2 regions of the Pseudoalteromonas sp. PAR1 genome follow, and region 2 is predicted to be linked to the other one. Evidence: predicted binding sites of a transcription regulator. Region 2 holds the regulator's gene; the other holds the start of a gene.
What was found. Region 2 encodes FliA, which starts transcription of late flagellar genes. Its sites were predicted from a motif close to CTAAAGNTNNNNNNNNNNNNGCCGATA; they were not measured.

Region 1: pomA (flagellar motor protein PomA) is a predicted target of FliA. The motif match lies at 14,602-14,628, and genes of this name have one in related genera.

The regions. Positions count from the first base shown of each region.
Region 1 is NZ_CAMZMY010000005.1:225,126-244,403, forward strand. It holds gene thrC (threonine synthase) at 1-100, shown strand, start outside; gene QL229_RS06180 (hypothetical protein) at 133-501, opposite strand; gene glyA (serine hydroxymethyltransferase) at 793-2,049, shown strand; gene nrdR (transcriptional regulator NrdR) at 2,157-2,606, shown strand; gene ribD (bifunctional diaminohydroxyphosphoribosylaminopyrimidine deaminase/5-amino-6-(5-phosphoribosylamino)uracil reductase RibD) at 2,609-3,748, shown strand; gene QL229_RS06200 (riboflavin synthase) at 3,753-4,406, shown strand; gene ribBA (bifunctional 3,4-dihydroxy-2-butanone-4-phosphate synthase/GTP cyclohydrolase II) at 4,449-5,564, shown strand; gene ribE (6,7-dimethyl-8-ribityllumazine synthase) at 5,762-6,226, shown strand; gene nusB (transcription antitermination factor NusB) at 6,242-6,652, shown strand; gene thiL (thiamine-phosphate kinase) at 6,697-7,671, shown strand; gene QL229_RS06225 (phosphatidylglycerophosphatase A) at 7,668-8,153, shown strand; gene QL229_RS06230 (ligand-binding sensor domain-containing diguanylate cyclase) at 8,187-11,273, shown strand; gene dxs (1-deoxy-D-xylulose-5-phosphate synthase) at 11,333-13,195, opposite strand; gene ispA ((2E,6E)-farnesyl diphosphate synthase) at 13,285-14,172, opposite strand; gene xseB (exodeoxyribonuclease VII small subunit) at 14,177-14,419, opposite strand; gene pomA (flagellar motor protein PomA) at 14,691-15,458, shown strand; gene QL229_RS06255 (flagellar motor protein MotB) at 15,462-16,385, shown strand; gene QL229_RS06260 (hypothetical protein) at 16,515-16,991, shown strand; gene QL229_RS06265 (DNA topoisomerase III) at 17,058-18,968, shown strand; gene QL229_RS06270 (amidohydrolase) at 18,970-19,278, opposite strand, start outside.
Region 2 is NZ_CAMZMY010000006.1:183,972-198,170, reverse strand. It holds gene QL229_RS07250 (chemotaxis protein CheW) at 1-452, opposite strand, end outside; gene QL229_RS07245 (chemotaxis protein CheW) at 474-1,232, opposite strand; gene QL229_RS07240 (ParA family protein) at 1,235-2,005, opposite strand; gene QL229_RS07235 (flagellar motor protein MotB) at 2,017-2,976, opposite strand; gene QL229_RS07230 (flagellar motor protein) at 2,981-3,745, opposite strand; gene QL229_RS07225 (chemotaxis response regulator protein-glutamate methylesterase) at 3,738-4,877, opposite strand; gene QL229_RS07220 (chemotaxis protein CheA) at 4,941-7,214, opposite strand; gene QL229_RS07215 (protein phosphatase CheZ) at 7,230-7,997, opposite strand; gene cheY (chemotaxis response regulator CheY) at 8,015-8,398, opposite strand; gene QL229_RS07205 (RNA polymerase sigma factor FliA) at 8,439-9,149, opposite strand; gene QL229_RS07200 (MinD/ParA family protein) at 9,176-10,036, opposite strand; gene flhF (flagellar biosynthesis protein FlhF) at 10,029-11,510, opposite strand; gene flhA (flagellar biosynthesis protein FlhA) at 11,531-13,642, opposite strand; gene flhB (flagellar biosynthesis protein FlhB) at 13,714-14,199, opposite strand, start outside.

The DNA of each region.
Region 1 (19,278 bases), on a different contig from region 2:
TAAGCCTCTAGCAGATGCTCTTGCTAAGCCTTGTTTAGCAGAAGACATCAAGCATGATTATCAACTATTGAGAACAGAGCTTTTAAATAAACTAGCTTAAAGTAATTAAAAGAGCGGCATTGCCGCTCTTTTTTAATGTGATAATGAATGGCTGTGGCGGTTCAATAATCTCATTGCAATTATCACTAACGCACTAAAACATAGCAAAGCGCAGCTTAATAAGATGATCTCGTTTTGCGTCCACTGTGTTAAAGTCAGAGCACTAATGAATAAAATAAAGGGTTTAAATTCATAGTAATAGCGCGCTCTTCTTTGTTTAATTCGCTGACTTTTTTGATCTCGTCTTCGCGCTTCTGAGCGCATTCGCCATATGTTTGCACCCAGCAAAAATGACACAATACCAATGAGTGTGTAGAGCAGCTCATGAGGTATGACGATACAGGCAATACCTAAAAACAAATAGCAGTAGGGAACAAGTTCATAAATGGGCTTGGCTAACATTGACTCAAAACATCCTTGATCTGGGTTTGTATTACAAGCTTAGTTTCATTGTGCCCATATGCAAACGCATGATGAACTTTTTACGCTAAATCATATTTTAAAAATATATGTAATGTTTTAAATTTATAAATTTTTATTATGTATCAATAAAAAAATATCATTATTAAAACACTGTGAAATAAATTCAATCCCTGTTTAAATATGTTCATCTTTACAAGATAGGCAAAAGTGCGTTTTAAGCGTACAATATAGCCTTCAAAAAATACCATACACGTTGCCTTAGGAGACCCCATGTTAGAACGTAGCATGAATATTTCGGATTTCGATCCAGAGTTATTTGCAGCCATCACTAAAGAGACGGCTCGTCAAGAAGAGCACATCGAACTGATCGCGTCTGAAAACTACTGTAGCCCACGCGTACTTGAAGCGCAGGGTTCTCAGCTTACCAACAAATATGCTGAAGGTTACCCAGGCAAACGTTACTATGGCGGTTGTGAACATGTTGATGTTGTTGAGCAGCTAGCAATTGACCGTGCTAATGAATTATTCGGTACTGATTACGCTAACGTTCAACCGCATGCGGGTTCACAAGCAAACGCAGCTGTTTTCCAAGCTCTTCTTCAGCCACATGATACAGTACTAGGTATGAGCTTAGCTCATGGTGGTCACTTAACTCACGGTTCACACGTTAACTTTTCTGGTAAAACGTATAATGCAATTCAATACGGCCTAAATGACGAAACAGGCGAAATTGATTACGCTCAAGTTGAAGCGCTAGCATTAGAGCACAAACCAAAAATGATCATCGCTGGTTTCTCAGCATACTCAGGTATCGTTGATTGGGCTAAATTCCGTGAAATTGCTGACAAAGTTGGTGCATACTTATTCGTAGATATGGCTCACGTTGCTGGTCTTATCGCAGCGGGTGTATACCCAAGCCCAATCCCTCACGCACACGTTGTTACTACGACAACTCACAAAACATTAGCGGGCCCTCGTGGCGGTCTAATCGTTTCTGCATGTGGTGATGAAGAAATCTACAAAAAGCTAAACAGCGCAGTATTCCCTGGCGGTCAAGGTGGTCCTTTATGCCACATCATCGCTGCTAAAGCAGTTGCTTTCAAAGAAGCATTACAACCAGAATTTAAAGCGTACCAAGCTCAAGTGGTAAAGAACGCTCAAGCTATGGTTGAAGTTCTTCAAGAGCGTGGCTACAAAGTTGTTTCTGGTAAAACAGACAACCACTTATTCCTTCTTGACCTAATCGATAAAGATATCACTGGTAAAGATGCTGACGCTGCACTAGGTAACGCTAACATCACTGTAAACAAGAACTCAGTTCCTAACGACCCACGTTCACCGTTCGTAACGTCTGGTCTTCGTATTGGTTCTCCGGCTATTACTCGCCGTGGTTTCAAAGAAGCTGAGTCAAAAGAGCTTGCTGGCTGGATCTGTGACGTATTAGACAACATCAATGATGAGTCTGTACAAGCTGAAGTAAAAGAGAAAGTTAAAGCTATCTGTAAAAAATTACCAGTTTACGCTTAATTATTGGTTGAACCGTAATTAAGATAACAATAGCGTTGTTTTTTGCTATTATAAAGGCCGCTTAATAAGCGGCCTTTTTTGTTTTTAATAAACGGAAGCTGAACTCTATGCATTGTCCTTTTTGCACCGCAAAAGATACTAAAGTAATTGATTCTCGACTTGTTGGCGGCGGCCACCAGGTTAGGCGTCGACGTGAATGTAACGAATGTCACGAACGTTTTACCACCTTTGAAGGCGCAGAACTTGTGATGCCAAGAGTCATAAAGCAAGACGGTAGTCGTGAACCATTTAATGAAGACAAATTACTCAATGGCTTGCATCGTGCGCTAGAAAAACGCCCTGTCAGCACCGAGCAGGTCGATGAAGTGGTCAACATTATTAAATCTCAGCTTCGTGCCACGGGTGAACGTGAAATTTCTAGCCATTTAATTGGTGAGTGCATTATGGAGTCACTAAAAAAACTAGATAAAGTGGCTTATGTTCGCTTTGCATCAGTTTACCGTTCTTTTGAAGATATTCGCGAGTTTGGTGAAGAAATCGCTCGTTTAGGTGATTAACTATGTCATTCACAGAACTTGATACGGCTTATATGGCACGCGCCATAGAGCTTGCTAAACAAGGTCGTTTTACTACAACACCAAACCCTAATGTTGGCTGTGTACTGGTTAAAGATGGCGAAATAGTCGGTGAAGGATTTCATCAACTAGCAGGGCAGGGCCATGCTGAAGTTAATGCTCTGGCAGTGGCTGGCGACAATGCAAAAGGTGCCACCGCATATGTGACTTTAGAACCTTGTAGTCATTATGGACGCACACCGCCTTGTGCCGAAGGTTTAAAAGCAGCGGGTGTTAGCAAAGTTATAGCTGCCATGGTCGACCCAAACCCAGCGGTGAGTGGTCGCGGTCTACAGATTTTAGCTGATGCAGGTATCGCTGTAGCATCAGGTTTACTTGAACAACAAGCTCGCGATTTAAACAAAGGCTTTTTAAAGCGCATGGAAACTGGGTTGCCATATGTGATTTGTAAAATGGCTTGCAGTTTAGACGGTAAAACTGCGCTAAATAATGGCCAAAGTAAATGGATCACAGGGCCTAAAGCGCGCCAAGATGTGCAAGCATTTCGTGCCCAAAGTTGCGTGGTACTCACTGGTGCAGATACGGTTATGACCGATAATGCCAAACTTAATGTACGCATTGATGAGCTGCCATTTGATATGCCAACGTCACTGCCTTTGCGTCAACCTGCTCGTGTGATTATTGATTCACAAAATAGGTTAAGGCCTGAACTTGCATTATTTAGCATTGAAAGTCCGGTGATTATTTTCACTACATCGCTTGATAAACAGCATCAATGGCCTCACTTTGTTAAACACGAAGTTGTACCAGCAGTTAATAATAAAGTTGATTTATCAGCGGTTTTAAAGCGTCTTGCTGAGCTGCAATTTAACCATATTTGGCTCGAAGCAGGTGCGACCCTTGCCGGTGCATTTGCTGAGCAAGATTTAATTGATGAATACATTGTTTATATTGCCCCTAAGTTAATAGGTGATATGGGCAAAAGCTTACTAAACTTTGCAGAAGTTACCATGATGAGTGATATCACTGAACTGACCTTTACTGATACAGTGATGATTGGCGACGATATTCGCTTAACAGCGACAAAAGCAAAGCAAGCCACACACATTGAAAATAAAGAGTAGCACTATGTTTACTGGAATTATTGAAGCAACAGGTAAAATTGTTGAACTAACACAAAAGCAAGGTGACCTAGCTATTCGTATTCAAAGCACTAATTTGGATATGAAAGACGTTAAGCTCGGTGACAGTATTGCCACCAATGGTGTGTGTTTGACGGTTGTCGCTAAACATAGCGATGGTTTTAGTGCTGACTTATCAAACGAAACAATCAGCTTAACGGGCTTTGCTCACTATAAAAAAGGTCAAACAGTTAACCTTGAAAAAGCCATGCAACCACTTTCTCGCTTAGGTGGGCATTTAGTATCTGGTCATGTTGATGGTATTGCGACTGTAGAAAGTATCAGTCCTAATGCCCGTGCAACAGAGTACTGGCTAAGTACTGACAATGATTTAATGAAGTACATTCCTTACAAAGGTTCGGTATGTATTGATGGTATTAGTTTAACGGTCAACGAGGTCGAGCAAAACCGCTTCAAGTTGACTATTGTTCCGCATACCGCAGAGCAAACAACGATTGCAGAATTTCAAGTGGGTACTCAGGTGAACCTAGAAGTTGACCAGATTGCTCGCTATTTAGAGCGCCTAATAAAAGGGGCCGAACAACCTTCCCGTTCAGACATATCAATGAGCTTGCTAGCACAAGCTGGTTTTATTAAATAAGCAAAGATACGTCACTATTAATCATACTCTCATGGGCACATTATGAATCTACACAGCGCGCAAGAAATTATCGATGACATTAAAGCCGGTAAAATGGTTATTTTAATGGACGATGAAGACAGAGAAAATGAAGGCGATTTAATCATCGCAGCAGAGCATATAAGTGCTGATGCTATCAATTTTATGGCAACACACGGCCGTGGTTTAATTTGTTTAACGATGACGCAAGAGCGTTGCCAGCAGTTAGATTTGCCGTTAATGGTTAAAAATAACGGTGCTGCTTTTTCAACTAACTTCACTATGTCGATTGAAGCAGCGAAAGGCGTAACGACAGGTATTTCAGCAGCTGACCGAGCACGTACAGTTCAAGCAGCTATTGCCAAAGGTGCCGTGCCGAGCGATATCGTACAACCTGGGCATATTTTCCCAATTATGGCGCAACCAGGTGGCGTGTTAACACGTGCAGGTCATACCGAAGCCGGTTGTGATTTAGCTCGTTTAGCGGGTCTTGAGCCTTCATCTGTGATCGTTGAAATCTTAAATGCCGATGGCACCATGGCACGTCGTCCAGATCTTGAAGTTTTTGCAAAAGAGCATGGCTTAAAGATTGGCACTATTGCAGATTTAATCGAATACAGAAACCTAAACGAAACCACCATTGAGCGTGTTGCTAAATGTAAACTGCCAACTGATCACGGTGAGTTTGATTTAGTTACCTACAAAGACACCATTGATGGTCAACTTCACTATGTTTTACAAAAAGGTGAAGTATCGAAAGAAGAGCCAACGCTTGTTCGTGTTCACTTACAAAGTACCTTCAATGATATTTTATTATCTGATCGTAGTGCTGATCGCAGTTGGGGCTTATCGGATGCGATGGCTTACATTGCAGAACACAATGGCGTGCTGGTTATTTTGGGTAAGCAAGAATCAACTGAAGACCTTGAAGCAATGGTAAAAGCATTTGCTGCCGAAGATGCGGGTGAAAATGTAAATCATCGTAAATTCCAAGGGACATCGCGTACTGTCGGTGTGGGCTCGCAGATTTTGGCTGATTTAGGTATTGAAAAAATGCGCTTAATGAGCCGTCCGAAAAAATACCATGCACTATCAGGTTTCCACTTAGAAGTGGTTGACTACGTTGAGCCGCAATCTTAATTAACGCGTAATTTAATTAAGAGGTTTACTCGTAATTTTATTTAAATTCAATGCGGTTAGCGTTACGAGTGGCCACTAGAGTTAGATTTATTAGCCAGAGTTCAGGTTAACTAGGCTACTTTTATATTTTTGTGGTATTATGCGCCGTAATTTTTGCGCAATCGCAACCGCTTAAACTTATTTTTTAGGGTTATTAAATGAAAATTATTGAAGGTAACAAATACGCACCGGGCAAAAAGTTTGCCATTGTCATTTCTCGCTTTAATGACTTTATTGGTAGCAGCCTATTAGCAGGTGCTGTTGATGAGCTTAAGCGCACAGGTGGCGTATCTGACGACGACATTACTGTTGTTTACGTACCAGGTGCCGTTGAATTACCTTTAGCAGCGAAACGCGTTGCAGCAAAGAAAGAACACGATGCAATCATCGCTCTAGGCGTTGTGATCAGAGGTGGTACACCACACTTTGATTTAGTCGCTGGCGAATCAAACAAAGGTCTTGCACAAGTATCACTTGAGTACGATATCCCGGTTGCATTTGGCGTATTAACCACTGAAAGCATTGAGCAAGCAATTGAGCGCGCAGGTACCAAAATGGGTAACAAAGGTGGCGAAGCTGCTTTAGGTGCGCTTGAAATGGTTAATGTGTTAGACAAAATTTAAGTTTAAGGAATCTCTGTGAAACCAGCAGCAAGACGTAAAGCACGTATCTTAGCACTTCAAGCCGTATACTCTTGGCAGTTAAGCGGTAACCCAATTGCTGATATTGAACAGCAAATGTTAATTGAAAATGATGTGACTAAAATCGACGTCGAATATTTCAAAGACCTAGCACGCGGTGTTGTTGTTAACTGTAAGCAATTAGATGAAATCGTTGCGCCACATTTAGCACGCCCAGCAGATGAGTTAGACATGGTCGAAAAAGCAATTTTACGTCTGTCTGGCTATGAGCTGAAATTCCGTGAAGACGTTCCATACAAAGTAGCAATCAATGAAGGTATTGAGCTTGCTAAAATGTTTGGTGCTGAAGACAGCCATAAGTTTGTCAACGGTGTACTTGATAAAGCAGTTAAAGAGCTGCGTAAGTAAGTAGCCCCGTAAAGGAGAGCCGGCTTGGGCCGGCTTTTTTGTGAATGAAGGAATTTGAATTAATTAACCGTTACTTTAAAGGTCGCGGTATCATCCGTCGTGATGTAAACCTTGGTATAGGTGATGATTGTGCGTTGGTCACTGTGCCAGAAAACTGTCAATTAGCTGTGACAACCGACACATTAGTTGCAGGTGTACACTTTTTTGATGACATTTCTCCTCGCGCCCTTGGGCATAGGGCGTTAGCTGTTAACTTAAGTGATTTGGCTGCAATGGGTGCTGAACCTACCTGGATTTCAGTAGGATTGACCCTGCCTGAAGTGAATATGGAATGGATTGAGCAGTTCACAGAAGGTATGCATGAAATTGCGGAATACTTTAATGTGCAAATCATCGGTGGAGACACTACACAAGGTCCGCTCACAATTACTATTTGTGCCAAAGGTATTGTGCCTGAAGGCAAAGCATTGCGTCGCAGTGGTGCAAAGGTAGGTGATTGGATTTATGTGACCGGACCACTGGGCGACGCCGGTGTTGCGATCGAAGCACGTAAGCAAGGTTTCGACATCGCGCCTGAGCATTTGAGTTATTTAAACAATCGTTTCGATTACCCGACTCCGCGAGTTGCAGCTGGGCAGGTATTAAGAGGTGCGGCTTCAGCGGCCATCGATATCTCTGATGGTTTATTAGCTGATTTAGGTCATGTATTGGCGCTTTCGCAAGTCGGTGCAGTGATCCATGTTGATAAAGTACCTGTGTCTGATGCTGTCAGCGCATCAATTCCACGCCCTGAACAGTTTGACTATATTTTAAATTACGGCGACGATTACGAATTACTTTTTACTGTGCCTGAAAGCAATAAAAGCATGGTTGATATGAAACTTCGTCAATATGGCGTCGAAGCCAGCTGTGTTGGGCAAATAAGAAGTGGCGAAAGTGAAATTGAACTACTACTTGATGGTGAAAAATTTAACTATCAAGGTAAAGGGTTTCAACACTTTGCAAAGGAGCCGGTTTGAGTAGTAACCGATTATTTAATTTAAAACGCCCACATCAATTATTTGGTTTGGGTTTTGGTTTAGGCCTAGCGCCTAAAGCACCTGGCACCTTTGGTACTTTTGCTGCATTACCATTTATTTTTACAACTATGTACTTTCCGCTATGGTTACAGATTGTATTTGCAATTGTGATCAGCGTATTTGGTATTTGGGCTTGTGGTAAAACAGCAGATGACTTAGGGGTGCATGATCATCCTGCCATTGTTTGGGATGAAGTTGCTGGTTATTATATCACCATGATTGGCGCTGCACTTAGTTGGCAGTCATTGTTAGTTGGTTTTTTATTGTTCCGCTTTTTTGATATCGCTAAACCAGGCCCTATTCGTATTCTCGATAGGCGTTTACACGGTGGCTTGGGCATCATGGCTGATGATATTTTAGCAGGTATTTTTTCATTAATTTGTGTACAGGCTTTGTTTAAAGCTGGCTATTTACCCTTTTAAACGATTAATACAGTGTTACTTGGTGGCAAGTATATGATGCGATTTTTAGTTGTCTGTTTGTTGGTGTTATGCAGTATGCCTGCGTTTGCATCTATTACTGACTACGTCGTCAAACAATGGAATATCCAAAACGGCTTGCCATCTCAATCTCTTAAGAGCATCGCTCAAGACGAGCAAGGCTACATGTGGCTGGGTACTCAGTTCGGTTTGAGCCGCTTTGATGGTAATACTTTCACCAACTTCAACACACAAAATAGTGATTTCTTGCCAAGTAATGGTATTAACAAGCTATTAGTTGATAGTACGGGGTTACTTTGGGTTGGCACTAAAAACGGGATAGTAACCCTCGATCCAAGAACGATGATGTCGCAAACCTTTAATGTTAAAGGCCCAGTACGCGACATTCTTGAAGACTCGAAAGGCAGTATCTGGATTGCAGCCAACGGCCTTTATTATGTTGCTCGAAATCAAGTCACCCTAAACCAAAACTCTGCGTTAGTCGTGCCAGTATCAAATGCTACGGCAATCACGCAAATAGTTGGTTCAGTGAGCCAAATGGCGTTGTCGCCAGAAGGTATTTGGCTGGTTAACGAGCGTCACTTACTGCGTTTAACTAATACTTCATCTGATTTTGCAAAGCTGCGCTTAGAACTTACCGCAAAAGTCTCTCTACCTGAGCGTCTAGCGCAAACCATCATTCATGATATGGCGTGGCTTGAGGGTAATTTATACCTTGCCTCTGAGCTTGGTGCCTACTTTCTTGATTTAGATGACGAGTTGCGTCCATTCCCACTCCCTAACGCGAGTAACTCTGCCGTTTACAAGTTTATGAGCGACTCAGATGGGGCGTTGTGGATTTCAACTTATGGCCGTTTACTCTTTAGAGATAACTCTGGGGACTGGCAATGGGTTGAGCCAAGTCAGCTTGATCAAAGTATTTGGTTTGCAGATATTTTCCGTGATAATCAAAATAATATTTGGCTGGCAAGTTTCAGTGAGGGGTTATGGCTTGCTCACGAAGGGCGTATTGAGCGCCACTCAGCTATTTCAAATATGACAGAAGCGGTGATGGCGATTAGCCAAGCACCTGATGGCAAACTATGGGTGGCTAACCGCAGTGGTGTCGGCTACTTCGATTACAATAAGAATTTTGTAAATCAAATACCAAGTAATCAGTTTGGTCGGGCTGCAGTTCACGATTTGCAGTTTGATGGTGATCGCTTATACATTGCTACAGGTCGCGGTGTTTTTTACTATGAGAATCAAACCTTGTATACAGTGCCAGGACGAGCACTGCGCGATAACCCTGTATTCGCAATTAGCCGTTCTAGTAAAGGCGGTTTTTGGCTCGGTACTGGCCGCGGTATGTACCGTTTAAGTTACGGTGGCTTAACACCTTTTGCTTACAATGCGTTCTTGAGCAGTAAATTTATTACCTATGTGCTTGATGAGCAAAATTTTGGCTTAATAGGTACCAGTAAAGGGGCTTATTACTTTACTGACCGTGGTATTGAAAAAATTGGCGACCAAACCAGTTTAGAAAGCGCTTATGTCACCAGTATTTTAAATATTGAAGGGGTGGGGATATTAATTGGCTCTCTTAACGATGGTTTATTTTATCGCAGCACCCAAGGACAGTGGCGTCAACTTGATGCAACAGACGGCCTACCGTACGGCTCGATTTTCAGCCTTGTTTATGACAAACAGTTAAAACGTATTTGGGTAAGTACCATGAAGGGCGTTTACCGCATGCCGGTAGAGCAATTTGGTGCTGATATCGAGAGCTTAAAAGTAGAGCAAGTGATCTCATCATTTGACCGACAATTAGATGGTAAAGCCAGTCAGTGCTGTGCTGGTCTTGGCCATGATGCTGTAGCAGACACAGGTAACTCTATTTGGTACCCAAGCTTACAAGGGGTAGTTGAAATACCTAAGAGTGTTGAGCTTTTTGGTGTGCAAGCGCTTAAGCCGCGTATTGAAAGCATTATTACGCCGCTGCGAAGCTTAAGTACCGCTACTTTAGGTGATAAACCTGAGCTACAAATTGATGAGCGCGATGTGACAATCAAATATACCGCAATTGATTATTTTGCTCCTTCAAGTATTGAGTTTAGATATCGACTGAGTGGTTTAGACAGTGATTGGCGCTATGCAAACACCCGCCGTGAGGCTATTTATACAAATTTACCGCCGGGGGCATTTTTGTTTCAGCTTGAAGCCAAACGTGGTGGTGAAGATTGGCAAAAGGCTCGTCGTACCGAGTACACATTCGTTGTTCCACGTCGCTTTGATGAGACCATTTACTTTAGACTCTTGATCACAAGTAGTTTTATTTTATTGTTCTACCTCGTGTTTTGGGTGTTTAGGGCGCAAGAGAAGCGTAAACAATTAGCACTTGAAAGCTTAGTAACAGAGCGCACCGTAGAGCTTCGTGAAGCCAACGATAAGCTCAATCAAGTAAACTCTCAGCTTAAGTTAGTCAGCCACTCAGATGAGCTAACAGGGCTTCGTAGTCGTCGCTTCTTGTTTGATCAGCTCCCTAAAGATATTGAACATTTCCAACGTAATTCGCAATCATTGCAAGCACAGGGTAAGTCGTTGGTGCTACTGATAATTAACCTTGATAACTTTAGCCGCATCAATGATTCCTATGGACCACTTGCAGGCGATAGTTGTTTACAGCAAATGGCGACATTATTGAATAGCCGGACACAAGGCTCAGACTATGTCGCACGCTGGAGTGGCGATGAGTTTTTACTCTTATTACGTGATTTCAAACGTACAGCTATAGACAATTATGTTGCCGATTTGTGTGAAGCAATTGCAGCAAACCCATTTAGGCTACCAAATGGGGAATCGACCACCATCACTGCGTCTATTGGCTGGTCTTTCTATCCATTACCTTTATTGGGTGGTCAAGTGATTGGCTGGGAAACGTCTGTTAATTTAGCTGATATCGCGCTACACCAAGTGAAAAAGCGCGGTGGTGATGGCGTTGCAAATATTACCTTTGATGAACAATTAGATGCTTTTGAGTTTGAGCAAAATAATAATGTTGATAAACAACTGGGTGTTCTTCAAGAAACAGGTCTTGCTGATATTAAGGTTTGGATGCGCTAATATAAACGATGACAAAAAAGGAGCCTTAAGGCTCCTTTTTAGTTTTAATAGTGTACGGCTTAGGACATAAACTCTTTGATGCTAGTTAAGATACCGTTTGCATCTAAGCCCATTTCGGCGTGCATTTCGTCTTGTGTACCATGCTTAATGAATTCATCTGGAATACCTAAGTTCAAGATAGTCACATTTGCTTTAATTGCAGCTAAGTACTCATTCACAGCAGAACCCGCACCGCCAGCAATGGCGTTGTCTTCTAGGGTAACAATTACATCGTGGCTACTCAGCAACTCGCTAATAGTCTCTGTATCAAGAGGCTTAATGAAGCGCATATCAATCACTGTTGCATTAAGCTCTTCAGCAGCTGATTTGGCGTTTTCTAGTAGCGTACCAAATGACAAGATTGCCACTTTACTGCCTTGTTTGATACTTCGCGCCTTACCAATTTCAATCGCACTCATTGTTGATTCAACATCACAATTGCCAGCACTACCACGTGGGTATCGTACGGCAACAGGCTGATTGCATTGGTAACCTGTATACAGCATCTGGCGGCACTCATTAGTGTCGCTTGGCGCCATGATAATCATATTAGGAATACAGCGCATAAAGCTTAAATCGTAAGCACCTTGATGAGTTTCACCATCAGCACCAACAATCCCGGCACGATCAATAGCAAATAAAACCGGTAGGTTTTGTAATGCCACATCGTGAATAAGTTGGTCGTACGCACGTTGTAAAAAGCTTGAATAAATAGCAACAACAGGCTTTAGTCCTTCACAGGCAAAACCAGCTGCAAGCGTTACAGCATGTTGCTCAGCAATTGCTACATCAAAGTATTGCGCTGGGTACTCTTTAGAAAAACGAACCATGCCTGAGCCTTCACGCATAGCAGGAGTAATCGCCATTAGCTTGTCATCTTGTGCTGCCATATCACAAAGCCAGTCACCGAACACATTTGAGAATGTGGCAGCGCCAGGTTTTGATTTTGGTAATTTAGACATGCTTGGATCAAATTTTGGTACGCCATGGTAACCAATTGGATCCGCTTCAGCAGGTTTATAACCTTTACCTTTTTGCGTTTTAATATGCAGTAGCTGCGGGCCTTTAAGGTTACGCATATTACGTAAGGTATCGACCAACATATTGACATCGTGACCGTCGATTGGGCCGATGTAATTTAGGCCTAATTCTTCAAAGAATGTGCCCGGAATGACCATACCTTTTAGGTGTTCTTCCATGCGGCTGGCAAGTTCTTTCACTGGCGGTAAACCCGAAAGAAGTTTTTTACTGCCTTCGCGAATATTGGTGTAGAAGCTACCAGACAAAATACGTGCAAAGTGGTTGTTTAGGGCACCTACGTTTTCTGAAATCGACATTTCATTATCGTTTAAGATAATTAACACGTTAGGGTTTACATCGCCCATGTGGTTCATCGCTTCAAATGCCATACCAGCAGTAATTGCGCCATCGCCAATAACAGCAACCGTTTTACGATCTTTACCTTCTTTTTCAGCGGCAATAGCCATGCCGAGCGCTGCAGAAATAGAAGTACTTGAATGACCAACACTGAAGGTGTCGTAAGGGCTTTCTTCACGGAATGGGAAAGGGTGTAAACCGTCTTTCTGACGGATAGTATGCATTTGGTCACGGCGACCCGTTAAGATTTTGTGCGGGTATGCTTGATGACCCACATCCCATACTAAACGATCTTCAGGGGTGTTATAGACATAATGAAGGGCCACTGTTAACTCAACAGTACCTAAACCTGATGCTAAATGACCACTACTTTGCGAAACTGAATTAAGCAGGTATTCGCGTAACTCTTTACTAAACGCAGGTAACTTATCTTGCGCAATATCACGCAGTTGTGCTGGTTCGTCAACCAAACTTAATAATGGATACTTGCTACTATCAAGTGTCATGATTTTATATACATCCTTCGCTAACCAGAGTGCATTATAGCCCATTGCTGCTCTGATTTTTTAGTTATTTTGTCTTTCTTTTTTAGACGTTAATAATTACGCTCAACAATATAGCTAGCAAGGCTTGCCAGCTCGCGGGTGTCGTAATCAATAGCCTCAAGTGCTTTATGAGCCCGAGCCAATAAGTCTTGTGCTTTTTGCTTAGCGCCTGCCATACCTAATAATGCAGGGTAGGTCGCTTTATTGGCCGCAATATCTGAACCTTGCGGTTTGCCTAACGTTTCGGTGTCTGCCTCTACATCGAGAATATCGTCCTGTACCTGAAAAGCCAGACCAATTGCTTGACCAAACAAATTAAGCTGCTTTAACGTTTGCTCATCACATTGCGGCGCGGCCAAAGCCCCCAAGGTAATTGCACAGTTGAGTAATGCGCCAGTTTTAAGTTGATGAATACGTTCTAGTTCTTCGACTGTAATTGCTTTATCAGTGGCTTCAATATCAAGTGCCTGACCACCTACCATACCCTCTATACCTGAGGCTTTGCTTAACGAGGCGATCATTCTTACCTGTTGTGTCGCAGGTACTGCAAACTGATGGTTAGCAATTAAATCAAATGCTAATGTTTGAAGAGCATCACCGGCGAGAATAGCTTGCGCTTCACCATAAACAATATGACAAGTAGGGCGGCCACGTCTTAAGTCATCATCATCCATTGCTGGTAGGTCATCATGCACTAATGAGTAGCTATGAATACACTCAATAGCAGCGGCAAGAATATCAAGGTCAGCTTTGTCAGCTCCCATCATGCGGCCCGTCGCATAAACGAGGTAAGGACGTAAGCGCTTACCACCATTTAAAACGCCGTAATGAGTGGCTTCTTTAATGGTTTTTTCAGTGTTCAGTGGCAGTTCGAAATAGCGATTTAAATGTGCTTCAACGTCTTCTCGAGCGCGTTGTAATTGTTCTTTTAATTGCACTTAATTAGTCCAAGTTTGAGTCAAAGTTGCTAAGAGGAGCTTGGCTATCGTTACCCATTAATATGGCCACTTTTTGTTCGGCTTGTTGTAATTTTCCAGATGAGGCATTCGCTAGCGCTATACCACGCTCAAACTGTTTTAGCGATTGTTCTAAAGACAGTTCACCTTGCTCCATTTGTGCAACAATCTGAGATAATTCATCCAGTGCTTCTTCAAAACTCAAGTTTTCTGGTTTCTTTGTTGCCATAGTGGCCTCGATAGCTAATAGAAAGTGAGGCCAATTTTAGGGGGAATGCTAAACTAGGTCAAAGAATGATGTGTTTTTTTGCGCATAAAAGGAAATCAATATGCTATTTTTACGGTTTTAGAAGTAGCGGCAACTTGTAGCTTAAAAATCTTACATTAAAATAAAATTAATTCATTTAATGATTTAAGTAATTCAATTGCTTGCCGATAAGCAGTTAATAATAAAAATTTGATGCCGTTGGTGTCGTGTAATTGTTCCTCTGGAGGGGTATGTGGATTTAGCAACCATAATAGGTATTCTTGGTGCCATAGGCTTAATTGCTATGTCGATGGTATTAAGTAGTGACGGCCAAGTTGCAATGTTTTATAACACGCCTTCGGTGGTCATTGTATTTGGTGGTTCGATTTTTATCGTGTTATCGAACTTCACTATGGGGCAGTTTTTGGGCATTGGTAAGGTCGCTGCAAAAGCCTTTATGTTCAAAATTGAATCACCAGAAGAATTAATTGAAAAAGCAGTAGAATTAGCTGACTCAGCACGTAAAGGTGGTTTCTTAGCATTAGAAGAAGCCGAAATCCCTAACGGCTTTATGCGTAAAGGGGTTGATATGTTAGTGGATGGTCATGATGCTGATGTAGTTCGTGCCACACTGCAAAAAGATATTTCCCTCACCGCTACTCGCCATGAACTTGGTGCAGGTTTATTTAAGTCGCTTGCTGATATCGCTCCTGCGATGGGGATGATAGGCACGCTAATAGGCTTGGTTGCAATGTTATCTAACATGGATGACCCAAAAGCAATTGGTCCTGCAATGGCTGTAGCTCTTTTAACAACACTTTATGGTGCTTTTTTGGCAAACGTTGTTGCAATTCCAATTCAGGTAAAACTAGAGCTGCGTAAAGATGAAGAAGCCCTCAACCAACGTTTAATTCTTGATGCGGTACTGGGTATTCAAGATGGTCAAAACCCGAAAGTAATTGAAGGTATCTTGAAAAACTATTTAGCTGAATCAAAACGTAAAGTCGATACCGAGGAGTAGGGCATGTCAGATCAAGAGTGCAAATGTCCACCTCCGGGGTTACCTGCCTGGATGGGAACCTTCGCAGATTTAATGTCGCTATTAATGTGCTTCTTTGTACTCTTGCTTGCTTTCTCGGAAATGGATGTTCTTAAGTTTAAGCAGATAGCAGGTTCAATGAAGTTTGCTTTTGGTGTACAAAATAAAATTGAAGTAAAAGATATTCCAAAAGGGACCTCGGTCATTGCAATGGAGTTCACTCCGGGCAAACCTGAACCTACTCCTATCGAGACAATTCAACAACAAACCGTAGAGATGACACAACAAATGCTCGAGTTTCAGGCTGGTGATGAAAGCTCTGCAGGTGGTCGTCAAGAACAGCGTGGTAATAAGCGTGGTGGGGAATCACAAAGCACTGCTCAGCAACAAGCTATGGAGCAGTCAATTTCTGCAGCCGATCAAGAGCAAACGAATGAGCTTGTGAAGAAAATTGCCCAACAGCTTGAGCAGCAAATTATGGATGGCGCGATTGAACTTGAGTCACTAGGTCAGCAAATTATTATTCGCATTCGTGAGAATGGCTCATTCCCATCAGGCAGTGCTTTCTTACAGCCTAGGTTTAAACCTATCATTCGTGATATTGCTACGCTGTTAAAAGATGTGCCGGGTGAAATAACCGTGTCAGGGCATACAGATGATTTCCAAGTATCGAATGAGCTTTATACAAACAATTGGGATTTGTCGTCAAAACGTGCTGTTGCAGTTGCTAGCGAAATGGAAAAGGCGCCCGGTTTTGATAAATCTCGTATGATGGTTGTAGGTCACGCAGAAACCAGGCCACTAGTACCGAATGTAACCGATGAAGATCGTAGGCGTAACCGACGAGTCGAGATCTCTATTATGCAAGGTAAGGCGCATGAATCTGAGCCTATTGATGTGAGGCAATAAATCAATTAAAGTGAAACTTCATTAACAGATGTAATGGAGTATACAAATGAAAAAAGTTGATAAATATAGCTATATGCCAGGCAATGGTGATGGCGGTGATGACGATAAAACTGATTAAGGCGCTACATTTTGCCTGACTGGTTTGTAGAAATTAGAGTTATCTTAAGCAATAGCTGGGTGTTCATTTTGAGCCCAGCTATTATTATTTTTTATCTTCGTAAAGACTGGCCTGCTTTTTATTTCTCTGTTATTACTGCTGCTTTTTTCCTTTATGGAACTCTTATTTATTCTGCTTTAAAAGAATTTGATGACATTTATATCTGGCGCTATGTAGTCTGGGCTTTTAATGATATTGCTTGGATGGCAATCATTGCTTATTTAGGTATTAAAGACAAAGTCTACTTATGGCAAAGTGTGTTGGGACAACTTGTTGTTATTATGGCGCCAATTTTACAACTGTTCCGTTTGGTCGACCGCCATCTTTGGGATTTATCATACAGTACCTACATGTATAAGACCCTGCTACCGCTAATCAATATTGGTACTGTGGTCGTTTGTTACCTACCACTTATCTATCTCTTTACTCGACGAAGTCAGCAAGCTTAAGCGATTCCTAAGTTAAAAATCCTGTGCTAGACTACTGTTTATAAAAACAGTATTTAGTGTTGCTTTATGAAACTTTACATTGCCGAAAAACCCTCCCTAGCACGGGCCATTGCAGATGCGCTGCCAAAACCACAGAAAAAACAGGATGGTTATATAGAGCTTGCTAATGGTGATTGTGTTTCTTGGTGTGTAGGGCATTTGCTTGAACAAGCAGAGCCCGATGATTACGATGCAAGTTTTAAAAAGTGGCGATTTGAGCACTTACCTATCGTGCCAGAACAATGGCAATTAAAACCTAAAGCAAAAACCCGTAAACAACTCACTGTATTAAAAAAGCTAATCAAGCAAGCAAGTATCATAGTTCATGCAGGTGACCCTGACCGTGAAGGCCAGCTATTGGTTGATGAAGTAATTGATCAGGTCAAACTAAGCCAAGCTAAAAAACAGCAAATTCAACGACTCTTGATCAGCGATTTAAACTTAAGTGCAGTTAAAAAAGCACTTAATAATTTAAAATTGAATCGTGATTTTATTCCCTTAAGTGTATCTGCTTTAGCTCGCTCGCGTGCTGATTGGCTATTTGGTATGAATTTAACGCGAGCTTATACGCTAGCTGGGCAAAAAGCTGGGTTTGGTAATGTGTTATCTGTTGGCCGGGTACAAACACCTATTTTAGGCTTAGTTGTAAATCGTGATAATGAAATAGCGAACTTTGTAGCAAAACCTTTTTATGAAGTATTAGCTCATCTTGAAACTGAGCAGCAGCAAACTTTTTCTGCTAAATGGCAGCCAAGCAAAGCATGCGAACCTTATCAAGATGAAGAAGGGCGGGTATTACATAGAGGACTTGCTGAAAATGTTGTTTCACGCATAACTAATCAGCCAGCTAAAGTAGTTGAGCTTGAGCAAAAGCAAAAAAAGCAACAAGCGCCGCTACCTTATAACTTATCAGCTTTACAAATCGATGCGGCAAAAGCGTTTTCAATGCCTGCGCAAAAGGTGCTCGATACCTGCCAAAGTTTATATGAACGTCATAAGTTAATTACTTATCCTCGATCAGATAATCGCTATTTACCAAAAGAGCACCATAAAGATGCAGCTAAAATTATTGCTGCTATTGCTAATAATGAAGGGCAAGCAAGTGAAGCTTGTAAGCAAGCTGATACGAGCAAGCGTAGTAAATGTTTTAATGACAGCAAAGTTGCAGCTCACCACGCGATAGTACCTACCGAAAAACAACTTCGCTCAGCAACATTAAATAGTGATGAACAAAAAGTCTATCGGTTGATCTGTCGTCATTATTTAATCCAGTTTTATCCAGACTATGTATTTAACGAAACCAAAGTAACGGTTGAAATTGCTGGTGGGCTTTTTAAAGCAGCTGCTAAGCAAGATGTTAGCCTAGGCTTTAAAACATTGATGGGCAAAACAGAGTTAAAAGATGAGCAAACCTTACCTGCTCTTGAAAAAGGTCAGTTGCTGCATTGCAATCAAGGCGAAGTGATAGACAAAATGACGACACCGCCAGCGCATTTTACTGATGCTACCTTATTAAGTGCTATGACAGGCATCAGCAGGTATGTGAAAGATCCTGAAATTAAAAAGATCCTTAAAGAAACCGATGGCTTAGGCACTGAGGCTACACGGGCAGGTATTCTTGAGCTTTTATTTAAGCGCCGCTTTTTAGAGCGTCAGGGTAAAAACATTTTAGCAACGGCAACAGGAAAAGCACTCATTAGTACATTACCAGAGCAGCTTGCTAGCCCTGATTTAACAGCTAAGTGGGAAGCATCATTAGGGAATATAGCTGAGCAACACATGAGTTATCAGCAGTTTTTAACGCCATTACTGGCAGAGCTGCATGCTTTAGTTGAGCAAGCAAAGCAGTGCGACAGTCAAGTATTTTCCCAATTACCAAAAACGCCGCAAAAGCGACGTTTTAAAAGAAAAGCTAAGCCTAGAGCTAAGTCAGCCTAAACTATTTTTTGTTGAACAGGGCAACCGCGGCATTACTCATAGCTGTTATTCCTGTAGGGAGCGCCTTTTTGTAATCAGGTGCAAACTTACTTGAATGTAAAGAAGGTAATGTTGCGCCTGATTGCATTGCTGCATCATATTGACTCGGTTCAACACCGCCTAACCAAAACAAAGTAATTGGTACGTTTTGTTCTGTACGACCGTATAGACCAAAGTCTTCACCAGCCATTACAGCTTCAGTTTCAAGTACATTGTCTTCACCAATAGCATTAGCAATTGCTGAACGCACTACATTGGTTTGTGCAGGGTT
Region 2 (14,199 bases):
TTAAGGTCTACCAAGATCAATAACTCACCATCACGGTTTGATACACCTTGAATAAACTTAGCACTTTCTTCTGTGCCAATATTTGGCGCACTGTCAATTTCTGAGCTACGTAAATAAACCACTTCAGCGACACTATCAACTAAAATACCAATAACTTGTTTTTCAGCTTCAATGATGACAATACGTGAGTTGTCGGTAACTGCTGCGCCCATCAAACCAAAACGTGCACGGGTGTCGATCACTGTTACAACATTACCGCGAAGGTTAATAATACCCAACACATACGAAGGTGCGCCTGGAACAGGAGCAATCTCGGTATAGCGAAGCACCTCTTGTACTTGCATTACGTTAATGCCGTACGTTTCTTCTTCAAGCTTAAAGGTTACCCACTGTAACACTTCATCGTTGCTATCAGCATTTTTATTAGCTGACAGTAGTCTTTCTTCACTCATGCTATTACTCCGTAAAAATAGTTACTGCTCACGGCTGTCTAAGCCCTGCTCTAGCAATTGATATAAATTTTCAACGTCAATCAAGGCGCACATTTTCTCTTTGATAACACCGGCTAACCATGGCCGCTTACCTGATTTTGCTCGCCATTTTACATCTTCTTTTTGAAGCGTAATATTATTTACGAGCTTTTCTGCCAATAATCCCCATTGACTATCACCTAAGGTGATTAAATACTGATAATTTAATGCTTGTTCTAATCTTTCATCATATTTTTCTGGCATAACCCAACGTGCAGTATCAACAACATTGAGCTTTTCATCTCGGTTAAGCATTACGCCTTTAAACCATTTTGGTTTACCAAACAATTGGTTAACCTCTGTCAGTTGATGAATTCCCCCTAATGCTTTTAGTGGTACTGCTAAGGTTAAACCTGCAACTTCAAAAAACAGTGCCTGAAACTCGCCATCAAAGTAATCTTCTTGGCGCTCAGACGATGTCTTAGCAATAATATCTGCATTAGATTCTGCAACTATATCTTTGATATTAGCTTGGTTCTCGGTTTTCTCAAGCTCTTTAGTTGACTCAACACTCGGTAAAGACGGTTCAGTAGCAATTACTGTGGGAGTAATCTTTTCTTCTTGCTTTTGTTCAGGCTCATTAACCTGCTCGAGTAATTTAGCTACGGGTTCAAGATTCTGCTCGCTAGGTTCATCTTCACACAGCAAAGCACCCAAATATTGGGTCATCACTTTTTCATTAGCAAATAAATGCTTACTCATCATTAACCTTGTGCAACTAAATAATCAAGCAAGGCGCGATAGGCAAATACACCTCGAGAACGAGGGCAAAATTGAATCGGCACTTGTTGTGCTAAACTAGCATCTCTAAATTTTGTATCGACAGGAACAACACCCGACCATACTTTGTCTTTGTAATTATCCTGCAGAGTTTTATACGCTTCAAGTGATGCTTTAGTCCGTTTGTCGTACATTGTAGGAATAATAGTATATTGATACTGCTTAGACTGCGATGTTTGCATTAATTCCATCGTCCGCATCATTCGGTCAAGACCTTTAAGAGCCAAAAACTCAGTCTGTACTGGCACCAAAATACGCTCGCTGGCTGCCAAGGCGTTAACCATCAACACCCCTAGTACTGGTGGGCAGTCAATAATTGCATAGTCATAATGGTCACTAATTTTTGCCAGCGCTTTCTTAAGAATTAAGCCCATACCATTTTTATTACCCATGCTTCTATCAAGTGTCGCAATTGCCATAGTGGCAGGTAAAATATCAAGGTTTTCTAATGTTGAAGGGCATAACGCTTGCAAAATTTCTTCACTTGCCATGCTGTTGCCGCGCGCAAAAATATCATACACGCTAACCTCAAGCTCTTCAGAATCAATACCAAAATAATAAGTTAAAGATGCATGTGGATCGGTATCAATAAGTAAAACACGCTTACCTTGTAATGCAAGAATACCCGCAAGGCTGACAGCTGTTGTTGTTTTCCCTACGCCACCTTTTTGATTTGCTACTGTCCAAACTTTCACATCACACCTTATTATTGTTCATTGCGCGTGGTTATTCGAATGCCACCATGAGGTAATTGAATCACTTTAATGGTGTTATCATTGCTTGGCAACTCAATTTCAGGAGCTTGTTGCTGCGGCTTTTCAGTGTCTTCATCACTAGGGGTTGTCGGCTCTGGTGGTAAACCATATTTAGAAAGCGCAACCACCACTTTACGGTTTTCAGCTCGGCCTTGTTCTGTATCGTTACTCGCAAACGGTGAATATTGTCCGTAGCCTTCAATCGCCATACGTGCTGGGTTGATACCTAAGTTTTCAAGTTCAACTAACACAGAAGTGGCACGTGCAACCGACAATTCCCAGTTAGAACGAAACATTTCATTGCGAATACCTTCGTTATCGGTATAACCACGCACACGAATATAGTTATCTACAGGGGCAATTATATCTTTGACTAAGCTTACAACTTGCTTGGCTCGTTGCTGAGCCACCGCACTTCCAGAAGAGAACAGCATACCCGAACTCAATTCTATAATTAGCCAATCTTGATGTAACTCAAGACTTGCCTCACCATCGCGAATTTCATCTATCAGTGCAGACTGTAACTTGGTAAGAAGGCTATCGAGTGGTTTACCTAGGTGCTTCTTATCAATATTACTGGTCTCACTTTGCCCATCAAGTAGCTCTGGGCCTTGTTCATCTTTACGGATGCTTTCTCCGTATAAAATATCATTTTCGGGACTGACTCGGTCAGTCAAAATACCCGTACCGTTGACACCTGTTCCAACTTGCTGCTGCTGACGGGCTGATTTTTCAAAAACTTGTTCAAGAGAATCGGAGAGGATTTGGAAATCTTCATTTTTACTAATTGCGATCGCGTACATCACCACAAAAAACGCAAACATAATAGTCATATAATCTGCGTATGAAACCAACCAACGTTCAGTATGCTGACTTTTTTGAGTGTTTTGACGCAAGCGACGGCGCAACATGATATTACTCGTCAACTAAACTTGGACGATCAACACGGTACGCCTCAAGTTTAAGTTCAATGTTTAGTGGGCTTTCGCCTTGAGAGATTGCAATAATACCTTCAGCAAGTAACTCATGATAAAGCATTTTTTGTTCAATTTGTTGCTTCAGCTTGTTCGCCATAGGTAAAAACAACAGGTTTGCTAAGCCAACACCATAAATGGTAGCGATAAAGGCGGTTGCTACACCCGCACCTAGTTTTTCAGGATCAGTAATAAATTGCATTGCTTGTATTAGGCCTAATACGGCACCTAAAATACCGATTGTCGGGCTGTAACCCCCCATCGCTTCATACACTCTGCTAACTTCAAGCAAGCGCTCACGTTCAAGCATTAAGTCGATCTCTAGCGTATCTCTAAGTCTATTCTCATCAATACCGTCGACTAATAAGTTCAACCCTTTTGCCGCGTAGGGGTCTGAATGAGCAAGTGCTTCAGACTCTAATGATAAATAGCCCTCTTGCCTCGCTTTATGTGACCAGCGTTTTACTTGTTCAATGGCGGCGTCGATATCATGATATGGAGGAAAAAAAACCCAATGACTAATTTTAAGTGTTTTTGCAAAAACACTGCCCGGGGTTTGGAGCATCACAGCACCTAAGGTACCGCCAAGTACGATAACTAGCGCAGGCCCGTTGAATAAGGCTGTTACCACTCCTCCTTCTAGCGCATAACCAAAGGCAATTGCGCTGACAGCAACGATTAAACCAAGAAAGGAAAGCTTATCCACAGCCAGTCTCTCGCGTTAAACGAGCCGCAACATCATTTAATGCAAGACTTTCACTGGCAAGGCCTGCATTAGCAACAGCTTGAGGCATACCATATACGACACTCGTTTTTTCGTCTTGAGCCCAAATTGTCGCACCTGCTTGCTTGAGCATGCGGGCACCATCTCGGCCATCAGCCCCCATTCCCGTTAACACGACAGCTAATACATCTGCCCCGTACGCTTTGGCTGCGCTGGCAAAAGTAACATCTACACTTGGTTTATAAGTAATACGAGGACTATCGTCTTCAAACACGCGTAGCGTACGTGAGCTACCACGTCCTTCTACCAGCATTTGCTGACCGCCCGGAGCTAAATAAGCTGTGCCAGCAACCAGTCTATCGCCTTGCTGTGCTTCTTTTACGTTAATTTTACACAAGCCGTTTAGCCGTGCTGCAAATGCCGGAGTAAACGCCGCAGGCATATGTTGGATAAGTAAAATAGGATGCGGAAAATTAGCAGGTAATTGCGTCAAAATAGTTTGCAATGCCACAGGGCCACCCGTTGACGTACCAATTGCGACCAACTGATATTGTTTACCAGAAGCCCGAATGTTACTTGCTGCAGATGGCGATGAAGAGCCCGGAGTCGGTGTTGAACGACTAAAACTGCGATCAGGCTGTACAATACCGCTGCTGCGTGAACTGGTAGAAGTTGACGGTCTTACAATAGGTGCTGGGCGGGTAAATCGAGAGATTCTACGACGGCCAATCTCTTTTACTTTATTTTGTAATAATGCAATTGCATCTTCATTATTACGTGCAATGTCTTCAAATTTCTTTGGTAAGAAATCAAGCGCACCGGCATCTAATGCATCAAGAGTGGCTGTTGCACCATCACGAGTAAGCGATGAAAACATTAAAATAGGCGTGGGTGTGGCTGCCATAATTTCTTTAACGGCACTTATGCCATCAAGTACAGGCATTTCCACATCCATGGTAATTACATCAGGCTTTAGTTCTCGGGCCTTATCAACCGCTTCGCGCCCATTTACTGCAAACCCTATTACCTGAATATTGCTGTCTTGCTCTAATATTTCGCTCACTCTACGGCGAAAGAAGCTTGAATCATCAACAACTAATACTTTGACTGCCATTGGCACTCTCTTGTTATTTATCGTATTTAATGCAGCCTATTGGCTGCAAATTACTATTTCTTATTAGCCAACGTAGTGCTTGAGCATACTCGGTACATCTAAAATTAACGCAATGCCACCATCTGATGTGATTGTTGCACCAGCCATACCAGGTGTACCTTGAAGTAATGCATCAAGAGGTTTAATTACGACCTCTTCTTGACCAATCAATGAGTCAACAACAAACCCTACTTGTTTGGTACCAATTTGCACAATCACCACGTGACCTTCTGCTTTTCGCTCTTGGCGGTTGGCTCCTTTCACTAACCAGTGTTGTAAATAGAAAAGCGGAATCGCTTTTTTACGCACAATAATTGTTAGCTGACCATCAACAACGTTAGTTTTAGTTAAATCAAGATGGAAAATTTCGCTAACACCTGCAAGTGGTAATGCGAAAGTTTGCTCACCTACCACAACCATAAGGGTCGGTAAGATAGCCAGTGTTAATGGCACCTTGATTTCAAGCGCAGTACCTACTCCCAATTCTGACTGGATATTAACCGAGCCATTAAGCTGGGTGATCTTCGTTTTTACTACATCCATGCCGACACCACGGCCTGAAATGTCAGAGATCTCTTCTTTCGTTGAGAAACCCGGTGCAAAAATTAGATTATAAGCCTCGGTGTCAGATAAACGACTTGCTTGATCATGGTCAATAACCCCTTTGCTAATCGCTATTTTCTTCAGCTTTTCAGCATCCATACCTGCACCATCATCACGAATGGTCAGTAAGATATGGTCACCTTCTTGAGATGCCGATAAAGTGACAGTACCTGTGCGAGGTTTACCCGCAGCTTCACGCACTTCTGGCATTTCAATACCATGGTCAACAGAGTTACGCACTAAGTGCACCAATGGATCTGCTAACGCTTCTACAAGGTTTTTATCTAAATCTGTTTCTTCACCAACCAGCTGCAGATTAATATCTTTTTTCAAGCTACGTGCTAAGTCTCGTACTACGCGAGGGAAGCGACCAAATACCTTTTTAATTGGTTGCATGCGGGTTTTCATTACCGCACCTTGCAAGTCTGCTGTAACTACATCAAGGTTTGAAATAGCTTTGCCCATTGACTCACTGTTTGTGTTATTAGCAAGGCTCACTAATCGATTGCGCACTAATACAAGCTCGCCCACCATGTTCATAATTTCATCTAGGCGTTTTGTATCAACACGTACAGTAGTTTCGGCCTGAGGTGGCGGCGCTTTTTTCGGTGCAGCAGCAGACTCAGGCGCTTTAGCTGGTGCAGGAGTCGCTTTACTTGGTGCTGCTGGTTTACTCGGTGCAGCTTGTTGTGGCGCAGCTTTAGCAACAGGTTTCTCTGCTTGCGTTGGTTTCTCTGGCTCTACGTTCGGTGCGGCTGTTGGGGTGCTTTCAAGTGATTTTGGTGCACTCCCTTTGCCATGTAATTCGTCAAGTAATGCTTCAAATTCATCATCACTGATCTCGTCATCACCATCACTACTTACACTGGTGCTAGGAGCAGCAGGTTTTGGAGCTTCAGGTTGAGGGGTATCGGGTTGTTTAACTTCACCAAAACTGCCCACACCATGAAGTTCGTCTAATAAGCTATCAAACTCATCGTCGGTAATGTCATCACTATCATTGCTGCTTGAATCGAGAGTTGCAGCTGCAGGTCCTTGACCTTTACCATGTAACTCATCAAGTAAACTTTCAAATTCGTCTTCAGTGATTTCATCAATATTCTGTGAAGCACTCTCTTGGGCTAAACCACCACCATCAAATAGCATATCAAAAGCAAACGGGTCGCTTTCATCAATATTATCAGTGTTTATGTCGGCTGTTACATCAGTGGTATCAACAACAGGTTCTTCTACTACTGGCTCTTCAGGTGCAGGGGTTGTGTCTTCAATAACACTTGTGTCTTCTCCTGCAAGCTCTTCTGCTGTTGGTGGCTGACTTAACTTATGAAGTACATCAAGTAGAGCAGGATCGGCAGGCTCTGGTTGCTCACGATTTTGAATAGTTGAGAACATTTCGTTGATGGTATCAAGAGCTTGAAGAATAACATCCATTAATTCAGGTGTTACACTACGCACACCTTGGCGAAGTAAATCGAAGACATTTTCTGCACCATGACAAGCGTCAACAAGCTCTGTCATACTCAAGAAACCTGCCCCACCTTTTACAGTGTGGAAACCTCTAAAAATTGCGTTAAGTAAGTCTTTGTCTTCTGGGTTGTTCTCAAGCTGAACCAATTGTTCTGACAAAAGCTCTAGAATTTCCCCTGCTTCAACAAGGAAATCCTGTAAAATATCTTCATCGACTTCAAAGCTCATGCAGTTACTCTCCTCTTAGAAGCCCAAACTTGATAATAGGTCATCAACTTCATCTTGTCCTGAGACAACATCATCACGTGACTCTGCATCAATAATTGGCCCTTCAGGACCTGCTAGCGTATCGCTTGTTGCAGGTGCTTGTTCTGTGGCCTGTTTTTCTTGTTTTTGCTGACCATCTTCTTGACTGCCGAATACAGTTAAGAGATTAATTAAACTGTCTTCAACTTCTCGTACTAGTTCAATAACACGGCGAATTACCTGACCAGTTAAATCTTGGTAGTCTTGCGCCATAAGCACATTGGTCATCAAGCCTTGTAATTCATCAGTTTTAGTATGAGAGTTGTTCATGAACTTATCTAAGCTATGGCATAAGGTTTTAAACTCACCAAGCTCAATTTCTCGGTTCATCAATCGATCCCACGTGGGCTTGATTGTTGCAATTTCATCAGCAAGTTGTTGTGCAATAGGTAAACTTGCCTCAACAGCATCCATGGTTTTATTTGCTGCATTTTCTGTCATTTCCATGACATAGTTTAATCGCTGTTTAGCGTCGGGTATCGCATCGGTAGTTAAATCGACGAGACGAGTATCAAGATCAAAGTTCTTTAACGCTTCATGCAGTTGACGCGTCAATTTACCGACTTCGGCAAACAACTCTGATTGTTCTTTTGAGGCGGCTTCAAGAATTAGCTTATCTGCCTTCTCTTGTTCACCTTTTTCAAGATACTCAACAAGTTGACGAGCTTGCTCTAAACTTATATGAGGCGCAGCAGGTGCTGACATAAGCCTCTCCCCTTAGATTAACCTAAACGTTCAAACACTTTTTCCAATTTGGTTTTAAGTGTCGCAGCAGTAAATGGTTTAACAATGTAGCCATTAACACCTGCTTGAGCAGCAGCAACAATTTGTTCTTTTTTCGCTTCAGCTGTTACCATTAAAACAGGAATGTGTTTAAGGCTATCATCGGCACGTATAGCACGTAACAAGTCAATACCTTGCATGCCAGGCATATTCCAATCTGTTACAACAAAATCAAATTCTTGATTTTGTAGCATTGGTAATGCTGTTGAACCATCATCAGCTTCCTGCACATTGGTAAAACCTAAATCCCTTAATAGATTTTTAATGATACGTCTCATTGTAGAAAAATCGTCAACAACAAGAATCTTCATGTTTTTATCCAAAACATCCTCCGGTGAGGTTTGAACCTATATTTACTTACTACTAATTAATCCAGTCATTGATTTTTGCTTTGAGCTTAATCATCGCCTGACCATGTATTTGACTCACACGCGACTCGCTAACATCGAGTATGTGTCCTATTTCTTTCAAGTTCATTTCATCGTTGTAATACAAAGACAAAACAAGGGCATCTCTTTCTGGTAACGATTGGATAGCCGTTAATAGAGACTGGTTAAACCGCTCATTTTTAACGTTATTAAACGGTTTGTCTAGTGCTAAATCATGACCCATTGGTGTTATTACGTCTTCATCAACACCTAAATCCTCGATACCTAATACTTTACTAGAATTAACGTCATGTAGAATATGATGGTACTCATCTAGTGTAATATCAAGTTTTTCAGCAACTTCTGTGTCTTTGGGCTCGCGGTTTAGGGTACTTTCTAATTCAGCAATTGTTTCTGCGACTAGACGTGCATTTCGATGCACAGAGCGTGGTGCCCAATCGCCTCGACGGATTTCATCAAGCATTGCACCGCGAATTCTGATACCTGCAAAGGTTTCAAAACTTGCACCTTTACTAGCGTCGAAGTTTTTTGACGCCTCAATAAGGCCGATCATGCCTGACTGAATTAAATCATCGAGCTGAACACTAGCAGGTAAACGAGCAATCAAATGACACGCCACTTTTTTGACTAAAGAGGCGTGCTTTTCAACAATCGCATTTAAATTCTGTGCTGATTGATATCCCATCGCTTTATTCACCGATGTTGTCATAGTTAGCCGTTTACTAGTTTCTCAATAAAAAATTCTAAGTGACCAGACGGTTGGTTAGGGATCGGCCACTTAACTGCTTTCGTTGCTAATGTTTTAAACGCCACCGCTGCTGGTGAGTTTGGAAATAACTCAACGATAACCTTTTGACGTCGCGTAGATTTACGCATGTTTTCGTCATAGGGAATCGTTGCGACTAATTCCATAGAAACATCTAAAAAACGATCCGTTACTTTTGAAAGTTTAGCAAATAATTCTTGCCCTTCACGCATGCTACGCACCATGTTGGCAACAATTTTAAATTTATATACACCATGCTCTCGGCTTAACACTTTAATAAGCGCGTAGGCATCTGTAATTGAGGTAGGTTCATCACATACAACCACAACGACATCTTGTGCTGCACGTGAAAAGCTTAATACCATGTCCGAAATACCTGCGGCGGTATCGACAATTAAAATATCAAACTCGGTGTTTAATTCGCTAAAAGCGCGAATAAGGCCAGCATGCTCAGAAGGAGTTAACTCAACCATGCTTTGCGAGCCAGACGTTGCTGGCACAATTTTAATACCAGCAGGGCCTTCTACAAGAATTTCATCAAGCTCACATTCGCCAGATAAAACATGAGATAAATTACGTTCAACACGTAAACCAAGCATCACGTCGCAGTTTGCCAACCCTAAATCGGCATCCAATACTAATACGCGGTTTCCTTGCTGACCTAATGCAATTGCAGTGTTGAGTGATACATTCGTTTTGCCCACACCACCTTTGCCGCCAGTAACAGCGATAACTTTAACGCCACTATTATTATTTTGATTCATTTTGCGCAGGCCGCTTGCTTGATCTAATACTGTGTTAATCATACATCCCTACTGTGTTCGACGCTACTGCTTGACGTCGTGAATGTTGTGCTTTTGCTCGTTTTAAATACAATTGTTCAGCTTTTTTCACTAGTTTTTCAGCATTCGCTACGCGAATATCTTCTGGAACACGCTGACCATTAGTAAGATACCCTATTGGCAGGCGATTTTGAATCGCTATGCTAATAATCTCACCTAAACTCAACGATTCATCCAATTTAGTGAAGATACAGCCACTTAGCTGAACCTTTTTAAAGTGTCTTACGGTTTCTTGTAGCACATTAATTTGTGCTGTAGCACTCAACACTAAATAACTACGAATATCAACTCGCTGATTACGCATTAAGGTATTAAGTTGCTCAGTTAAGCGTAAATCACGTTGGCTCATACCTGCAGTGTCTATTAATACTAGACGCTTATTTCGTAAATGGTATAGCACTTCAGCCAATTCATTGGCATCTTTTACTTGCTTCACACCACAACCAATAATACGGCCATAAGTTGCAAGTTGCTCGTAGGCACCAATACGGTAAGTATCAGTCGTGATAAGCGCCACTTTATCGGCACCATATTTTTGTGCACCAAGTGCTGCGAGTTTTGCAACAGTGGTTGTTTTACCAACACCTGTAGGGCCAACTAAAGCGAATACACCACCTTGACGCAGGATTTCGTTATTCGTTGTATGCATTTGGTTTTCAACCATTTGCAGAAGTGCTTGCCAAGCTTGTTGACGTGATACATCGTCAGGAATAAAACAGGCCATTTGCTCTGCAACGTCACGCTCAATACCCATACCAGCTAAACGGTCAATCATACACGCACGAGTCGGATCGCGACGCGCCATATCTTGTTGCATTAAGCCTGATACTTGATGTTCAAGTAATTGACGAATGGCATTCATTTCTTCGCGCATTGTCGCAATTTCAGATTGATTTGCCGGCGCTACTTGTTTGCGCTCTGTAGGTGTATCTAGATCATCAAACCCTGAGTCTAAGTCATCATCAAAACCTAAACTGTGCGCTTGTGTTTGCATACGTGGAGCAGCTTGTTCTTGATAGCGTGGTTTTGGAGCATATTCAGGACGAGGTTGGTCATAACTTTGCTCTTTAGGTTGATAGTGTTCACTCGTATCAATACCAGACTGACTGAACATTGACGCCAGCTCTGGCGAACGAGGGCGTGGGGCTTGACGCTCTAGTAACGCTTGTAAGCTATCGGCAACTTTTGCTTGCGGCTCAGGCTTGGCACGCATTGGCTCTGGTTTGACGAAGTTATGCTGTGGCGCAGGTGCTGATTGCACTGGCGCTGGGTTTGCTTCTGCTTTCGGGGCTGCTTTGTCATAATCAACAGCTGCAACGATTTCAACGCCGTTGGCTAGCTTTTTGTTTGACATAATTACCGCATCAACACCTAACTCGTCTTTCACTTCCTTGAGTGCTGTGCGCATGTCTTTGGCAAAAAAACGTTTAATTTTCATGGTTCAACCCCTTTACTATCCTATTGTTGGCCTACTGAGCTGACAATCTTAATCTGTCTTTCGTCTGGTACCTCTTGGTAAGACATCACCCTTAAACCTGGGATGGTGTACTTAACGAAGCGAGATAACACAGTACGTAACATTCCTGACGTTAACAGTATCGAAGGTTCACCGGCCATTTCTTGGTTTTGATGCGCTTCGTTCAATGATTGTTGAAGTCGCTCTGCAAGGCCTGGCTCAATTCCGGCACCTTCGTCACCTGCATTCTGAAGTGACTGATGCAACATCTGTTCCAACTCAGGCGCCAAGGTTATGACAGGGATTTCAGAAGACATACCAACGGCGTCTTGAACGATTAGTCTGCGCAGTGAAATTCGCACTGCAGCCGTTAGTACATCAGGGTCTTGGCTACGTGGGCCATATTCAACAAGGGTCTGTACAATTGAGCGCATATCGCGAATTGCCACCCCTTCGTTTAGTAAATTTTGTAGCACTTTTACGATTGTTGTGAGTGGTAATACGTCAGGAACCAGTCCTTCAACCAAACGAGGATGACTCTTCGCTAACATATCTAATAAGTTTTGCACTTCTTCATGGCCAAGTAGTAACGCTGCACTGTTAGTAAGTAACTGACTAATATGAGTCGCAACAACAGTTGCTGAGTCGACTACGGTGTAGCCTAATGATTGCGCTTCATCTTTTTGATCTGGTTTGATCCATACCGCATCTAAACCAAATGCAGGGTCTTTAGTAGCCACGCCTTTGATTGGGCCAAATACTTGACCAGGATTGATCGCGAGCTCATCGCCATGCTTAAGCTCGCCCTCGCCGCTTGAAACACCCATCATCGTGATTCTGTAAGCGTTAGGGTCAAGTTCTAAGTTATCGCGAATGTGCACAGGAGGCACCAAGAAGCCAAGCTCCTGAGACAGCTTTTTACGCACACCTTTGATACGATTTAACAGTTCACCACCTTGAGATTGGTCAACAAGTGGAATTAAGCGATAACCTACTTCTAAACCAATCACATCAACTTGCTGTACATCATCCCAGCCAAGTTCTTTTTGTTCTTGTTTGTTAGCAACACCCGTACCCGGTGCACCGCCATTAGCTTCTTGCTCTGCTTTCTCAGCTGCAGCTTTAAGTTTTTGCTGTTGCGTGTAATACGCTAAATAACCTAACAATGCACCTAAGCTTAAAAATGCAATATGTGGCATGCCCGGTACTAAGCCCATAATGATTAGGATACCAGAGGCAATGAATAACGATTTTTCATTACCCAATTGCGTTTTAAACTGATCGCCCATGTTGTGCGATTCATTTTGACGGGTTACAACAATCGCTGTGCCGATTGATAATAATAGCGAAGGTAATTGCGCAACAAGACCATCACCAATGGTTAGAAGAGTGTAAACTTCCATTGCTCGACCAAAAGTAAGATCATGCTGGATCATACCAACAAATAAACCACCAACAATGTTAATAACCAAGATGACAATACCAGCAATCGCATCACCTTTTACGAATTTACTCGCACCATCCATCGAGCCATAGAAATCGGCTTCGCGAGTTACTTCTTCACGACGTTCACGGGCTTGTTCAGCACTAATGAAACCAGCGTTTAAGTCAGCATCAATTGCCATTTGTTTACCTGGCATTGCGTCAAGGGTGAAACGAGCTGACACTTCAGAAATACGGCCAGCACCTTTAGTGATAACCACAAAGTTAATGATGATAAGAATAAGGAAGACGACTAAACCAACCGCATAGTTACCACCGATAACTACCGAGCCAAAGGCCTCGATTACTTTACCCGCAGCGTCCCCACCATTATGACCTTCAAGCAATACCACACGGGTACTGGCTACATTCAGTGCTAAGCGCATGATGGTTGCAATCAGAAGTACCGCTGGGAACATACCAAACTCAAGCGGTTTCATGGTGTACACAGTAACAAGTAACACCACTAGGGCTAACGCGATATTAAACGAAAAAAGAATATCTAAAAGAAATGGAGGCAGGGGTAAAATAACCATACCCAAGGCTGCAAGTACCAGCAGTGGCGTACCGACACCCTTAGCATATTCTTTTTTATCTCTGTTAAGTTGTTGTAATACCGCTTTAAATTCCATAATTCAACAATTTCAAAAAATTGACACTACACGGAATTTGCAATAACTATTCCAAGTTATAAGGCTAGGAATTAATATTTGTAACCATCTGGAATCGGTAACTTTTTGTCGAGTGGAACAGGCCGTTTACCACGTCCTTTTTGGAAGCGTTTTAACTGGAATACATAAGCGAGAACCTGAGCAACTGCAGTGAACAGCTGATCCGGAATTTGCTGGCCCACATCGGTGGTGTGATAAAGCGCACGAGTAAGCATTGGAGACTCAACAATAGGCACATCGTTTCCTTTACCAACCTTACGAATTTGCATAGCAAGTTCATCAACCCCTTTAGCAAGCACAATAGGCGCTCCGGCTTTGGCTGTATCATATTTTAGCGCCACAGAGTAATGAGTCGGGTTGGTAACAATAACATCGGCATCAGGGACATCTTGCATCATGCGCCTTTGCGACATTTCACGCTGCGTACGGCGAATACGCGCTTTAATTTGTGGGTCACCCTCTGAGTTTTTGTATTCGTCTTTTACTTCTTGTAGGGTCATCTTCAGCTCTTTATGATG